Regions from separate parts of the Paenibacillus sp. FSL H8-0260 genome, predicted to be linked through region 1. Evidence: riboswitches for the same ligand, from Rfam matches in the RefSeq annotation. Region 1 holds a riboswitch; the other holds the start of a gene.
What was found. Region 1 has a riboswitch for S-adenosylmethionine ahead of metA (homoserine O-succinyltransferase). Riboswitches for the same ligand answer to the same signal wherever they lie in the genome.
Positions count from the first base shown of each region.

Region 1 (3,138 bases):
CCTAAAGTGGGCATGGCGACCAGTTTCTAGTAGCTTTTTTATCATATCAAAAAGACGAAGGCTTCCTTACACCATAGGGTTAAAGGGCCTTCGTCTTGCCTATTCGTCCGTTTATTTTCATAGCCATTCTTTCTTGCGGAATACATACAGCATCCCACAGCCTAACGTCAACATTAGACCTATAACGGCAAAATAACCGTATTTCGTATGCAATTCCGGCATATGATCAAAGTTCATCCCATAGATTCCGGTAATTACGGTCAAAGGCATGAATATCGTTGTAATCGCGGTAAATACTCTCATAATTTCATTGGCGCGGTTGGCGATACTGGATTGGTAGGCCTCACGTAAGTTGCCCATGAGATCGCGGTACGTCTCAAAGGTTTCGGATATTTTAACTGCATTTTCATAAATGTCGCTAAAGTATTTCTGCAGCTGATCATCAATCAGACGGAGGTCTTTTTTATTCAGGGTATTGATAACCTCTTTCTGAGGTCCCAGCATCTTCTTTAACCATAAGATCTCACTTCGCAGACCGATAATCTCACTCAGATGAGATTTCTTGGTATGCATTAGGATATCCTCTTCAAGCTTCTCAATCCGGGCTTCAATTCGGTCACCTACGGAGAAATAATTATCTACGACAAGGTCGATAAGCAGGTAAAGGAATTGGTCGGGTTCGCTAACCTCTTGTTCCCATAACATGGGCTTCAGTACGCGTAGCTCGTGAATCTTTTGTTTCGTTACAGTAATAATATAATGTCTGCCCAAGAATATATTGAGCGCCCGCAGGAAGATTTCCTCATCATCAAAGCGGATGCTGTTTACAACAATAAAGTAATGACTTTCGTATATTTCGATCTTTGGACGTTGATCCTCTTCACTAAGGCAATCCTCAACAGCGAGATCATGCAGGTTGAACAGGGGCTGAAGCAGCTCCAAATCCTCCACATCTGCATCAATCCAATAGAACCCTTCTGTTGGGGGTGTCAATGTTTCATCAATTTCATCAATAGGTGTAAAAACCCCTGCATTCACCAGCCGGATTTTCATCTGATTCCACTCCTTCTATCCCCGGGTCTTCACCAGGGACTGCTAATTAAGCACAGAGAAAAAAATCAGCTTGGCCGGCGTTACAATCAATACAAGAGGCCGAATGACGATTCGAGGGCATGAAGAAGAACTGCTCCCGCCGCCGGCAAGCTGATGATTATCCTGTGTGGTTGCTCATTCTGTACACTTAATTGCGAGCTCGGGTCGCCTTCCATTCTTCTTCTCACCTCTTCTTTTCGTTCAGGTATGAAATACTTGTCTAGTATAACAACGGAGTATGCCTCTTTCAAGCAAATTTATTGTTACTTTGAGGCTACTTCAGCATTGTATGGACTTGACGAAAAGGAGGTTCATGATTTAAAGTAAATTTTAAAGAAATTTAATTGAATACAGCTAAATCTTATCAAGAGCAGGTGGAGGGACTAGCCCTATGAAACCCGGCAACCGGCGTGTGAACGCACGGTGCTAATTCTTGCGGAACTTTGCTGACGACTAACCTCGTCCAAAAGTTTCTGGCAGATGAGAGAGGCGCATATGACTGTAGATATGACCTTTCTCGTTTTCCGAGAAAGGTCTTTTTATTGTTCAGAAAGCCGCGATGTGACAACATAACCTAAATACAGTTAAGGAGTGGAAAGACAATGCCAATTAAAATTCCCGACAGTTTACCAGCAAAAGAAATACTATCCGGTGAAAATATTTTTGTGATGGATGATAGTTTGGCTTTCCATCAGGATATCCGCCCACTAAGGATTGCTATTCTGAATCTCATGCCGACTAAAGAAACGACGGAGACTCAATTGCTGCGTTTAATAGGAAATTCACCGCTACAAGTTGACGTTACCTTGCTGCATCCACGCTCACATACTTCTAAGAATACTTCTGCTGAGCATTTGAGAAGCTTTTACAAAACTTTTGACGAGATCAGCCACCGCCGTTTGGATGGTCTTATTGTTACAGGAGCACCCGTAGAGCAAATGGAGTTTGAGGAAGTATCCTATTGGGAAGAGCTAAAAGAGATTTTTGAATGGAGCAAGGATAATGTGACCTCGACCATGCATATCTGTTGGGCGGCACAGGCAGGGTTGTATCATCATTTTGGTGTTCGTAAAGTGGCTTTGCCTGAAAAATGTTTTGGAGTATTCTCCCATACGATTAATCAAAATAACATTAAATTGCTGCGCGGCTTTGACGAGGTATTCCATGTACCGCATTCCCGTCATACCGATGTCTCCCGCGAAGATATTGAGAGCAATCCAGATCTGCAGATTCTGGCGGAATCCGAAGAAGCTGGTATGTATCTAGTAGCTACGACCGACGGCAAACAAATATTTGTGACCGGACATTCCGAATACGATCCATTATCCTTGAAATGGGAATATGATCGTGATTTGGAGAGGGGCATGGAGATGGCCTTGCCGAAACACTATTTCCCTAAAGATGATCCAGAACGAACACCTCCTGCAGTGTGGCGTGCACATGCCAACTTATTATTCTCTAATTGGCTCAATTACTATGTATATCAAGAGACACCTTACGATATCGACCCGATTGTTTATTAAGATCAGCGCTACATTACAATTTAGGAGGCATTTATCATGGACGACAAACTTAGGATTGAAAGCAGACTGGCACAAATAGGTTCACAAGAAGATCCGGCTACCGGAGCCATTAATTTTCCTATCTATAATGCTACGGCATTCCGTCACCCGAAGCTTGGGCAGAGCACAGGTTTCGATTATAGCCGTACCAAAAGTCCAACCCGTTCCGTACTAGAGAATGCGGCTGCGGAATTGGAGTCTGGTGATGCAGGTTTTGCCTGTAGTTCTGGGATGGCAGCTATTCAAACCATATTTACTCTGTTTGGGCAAGGCGATCACTTGATCGTTTCGCTGGATCTTTACGGCGGGACCTATCGTTTGTTGGAACGAATTATGTCCAAGTTTGGAATCACTGCTTCCTATGTAGACACGAATGATTTGGATGCGCTTGAGGCTTCACGTCTTCCAAATACGAAGGCGATATTTATTGAAACGCCAACGAATCCTTTGATGATGGTTACGGATATTGCGGCCGTAGCTACTT
Region 1 is NZ_CP150298.1:1,979,709-1,982,846, forward strand. It holds gene MHI51_RS08465 (HRDC domain-containing protein) at 1-30, shown strand, start outside; gene corA (magnesium/cobalt transporter CorA) at 118-1,053, opposite strand; SAM riboswitch class I at 1,451-1,579, shown strand; gene metA (homoserine O-succinyltransferase) at 1,695-2,615, shown strand; gene MHI51_RS08480 (PLP-dependent transferase) at 2,652-3,138, shown strand, end outside.

Region 2 (3,138 bases), 3.1 Mb from region 1:
AAATATCATTTTTATAGTAGCAACCGTAGCATCCATCATTTCTTGCCAATTTAGATCTGCAAAATTCATTACGAAATCACCTCCACATCAAGGCCTTGAGCAATTAGCCTGGAGATCGTTACAGCAATCGCCTCAGCTGGCCCTTCGAACCGCACAATCATCTGTCCATAAGGCACATCTTTAATCGTTGAAATGGTACCATGTAAGATTGCAAAGCTTACACCCGTATCACGCACGACATCGGATAGTGCCGAGCCGTAAGTTTTTTCTCCGAAAAAAGTAATTTTGACAGCTTGAGAGTTATCCCCGGCAGCAGCATCAAGCGCCACTCGAAGAGGTCCTTCATTCTGTGTCTCACTGCGGATGAAATCGCGTGTAACCTCATGCTGCGGCTTGAGAAATACCTCTGTAACTTTGCCTTGCTCAACAATCCCACCACCATGAATGACCGCGACACGGTCGCAGATGCTCTGGATTACATGCATTTCATGTGTGATCAGCACAATGGTCAAATGGAATCTTTTATTAATATCGAGCAGCAGCTTAAGAATGGAGTCCGTTGTCTGGGGATCGAGCGCAGAAGTGGCCTCGTCACACAGCAGCACATCAGGGTCACTGGCTAGTGCCCGGGCGATGCCGACCCGCTGCTTTTGTCCTCCAGATAACTGAGAAGGAAACTTATCTTTATGTTCTTCAAGCCCAACTAGAGCGAGCAGGTCTTTGACTTTTGTATCAATAGCTGTTCTAGATGTACCTGCAAGGCGCAGTGGAAAGGCAATATTATCGTATACGGTCGCCGAAGACAGCAAATTGAAATGTTGAAAAATCATCCCAATCTTGCGCCGCTGTTCCTGCAGCTGACCTTGGTTAAGACTGGTTAGCTCAACACCGTCTACCCAGACCTCTCCTTCTGTCGGACGTTCCAACAGATTAATGCAACGGATCAATGTACTTTTCCCGGCTCCAGAGTGGCCGATGACTCCGAATATTTCACCTTTCTCGATGGACAGATTCAATCCAGAAAGTGCTGTTGCCGCATTACTCCCTTTTCCATAAATCTTTGTTATCCCTTTTAGATTAATCAACTCTCGTCGCCCCCCCTTTATACTTCACTTATTCTATACAAAAAAACCTCTAACGATCGATGCAGATCGCAAGAGGCTCTGTGGGTTTATTAAGACAATGCCTTCTCATCTGCCAACGACCGCAACCTGCGCCATTGTAGGAATTAGCACCATGACATTTGTACAACGCTTCCCGCGCTGGATACAAATCGGTTGCCGGGCTTCATCGGGCCTATCCCTCCGCCGCTCTCGATAAGATAAAGTTATGAAATTATATTTTTTCTGAAATCGTACATACTTTAATGCAAGCATAAGTATAGTGAGTTTATCTATTTTTGTCAAAAGGAAATATATTGAACGATTACGATTTTATGCTCTTTGCCTTGCTTATTTCCTTACGCAGCTGTTCATTGCTGTAGCTGAATGCCGCGATTAATGTCTTACAGTTCATTTCGAGCGATTGTTTTAAATCCTCAAGATGGCTATCCAGATCCTCGAGCTGAATTTTGTCATGCAGACCTTGGTGCCGCTGCCACAAATCATCCTGCATTTCGGAATTCATATAATGAATTTCAGCATTTCTGCGCTTGCGTAAATTCTCCAATGGATCGCGGTAGGAGTTCTTAATCTCTTCCAGTTGATCCGCTAATGCAGGATGCACATTCAATAATTGAAGCTGACGCAGCACTGTAAAATAAGAAAAGTGCGTTTTTAATTTGGATGTTTTGAGATCATAAAAATGATTCAGTACCGTCCCAAGCTTGTCCAGAAGAGAGAAAACCCGGATAAAGCCATCTTTATAAAAATAAACATAACGTGCATAATCGCCCTGTTCCACCGGTGTCATATCATCCATATAACCCGCAATCACTAATTTCCGGTAAAAAGCGGCTGCGAACCAACTTTGCTCCAGTTCATCCAGAGAGGAAATCAGCCCACGTGTCCAAATCTCCAGCTTGCGGTATTCATGGTCATTATCCTCATGGGCACTCATTTCCTTGCGCAGCAATGCTGCAAAAGTGGCCATATTCTCCATCGCATCAGCCAACACACCGCTGTTCTTTCGAGGCGGCTCTCCAAGTAATACCCGCAGCATATCCCAGTCCTCCTAAAGTTTTGTTCAGCGTCTGCTTCCATGGACTGCTTCGTACAAAACTCGCGACGTAAGCATCGGCCAATCAGCTCCACGATATACCGATTTCCACTTTATTATTCCGCGGGTGAAGCGCCTCTATCCACGGAGGGAATGTTCTACCAAGGCGGTGGAATCATTGGGTTCGTTACATTTTTTCCAGACACGACACTACTCGCGCGATTTAGCTGCCAGACTCTTACACTCATATAACATAAGACACCAAACAAACTGGCAATCAGCAAAATATGAGCCAAAGCGGCAAATATGTACAGCCTTTCATTATCTAGAGTGTAAACCACAGCCGCCCCACTAAATACCTGCATCAAGCATAACAGTACTGCAGCTATACCTAACGCTCTAAGCTCTGGATAATCCTTATGTTTCCAAAATGCCAAATGCCCGAGCAGCGCAGTAAGCATGAATAAGATTAAAGCCGCAATCCGATGCGTAAAAACAACACCTACTCCTCCGGAAAGCTCCGGAACCCATTCTCCATTACAAAGCGGCCAACCCGAACACCCGCCTTGTGAATCCGTATGACTTACAAAGGCTCCAATATACACGACAATATAAGAATAGATGGCAGTAAAACAGGTTAAATTGCGAAAAGCCTTACTTACGGGCTTCTTTTGAGCCTCCAGCTTATGATCATATTCGCGTGCTTCATGCCATCTCTTGGTTCCAAGAGCCAACATCATAGCGCTCGAAAAGGCGATCAAAGAAAAACCCATATGCAGCGCCATTACAGCGGCGGATTGAGATTTAATTACTGCAAGCGCTCCCATACCACCTTGAACGATGACGAATAATAAAGTCATAAATGCATATCCCAGCAAATCGCGCCGAGTACGGGCATAACGCCAAAAAGCAAACATCGAGGCAAGTGAGAATAACCCTGCCAAACCGCTAAACAAGCGATGGGTGTATTCAATCATCGAG
Region 2 is NZ_CP150298.1:5,796,839-5,799,976, forward strand. It holds gene MHI51_RS25725 (methionine ABC transporter permease) at 1-39, opposite strand, end outside; gene MHI51_RS25730 (methionine ABC transporter ATP-binding protein) at 69-1,085, opposite strand; SAM riboswitch class I at 1,188-1,323, opposite strand; gene MHI51_RS25735 (Cthe_2314 family HEPN domain-containing protein) at 1,426-2,160, opposite strand; gene MHI51_RS25740 (heme A synthase) at 2,316-3,138, opposite strand, start outside.
Region 2: another riboswitch for S-adenosylmethionine. It lies ahead of MHI51_RS25730 (methionine ABC transporter ATP-binding protein); the one in region 1 lies ahead of metA (homoserine O-succinyltransferase).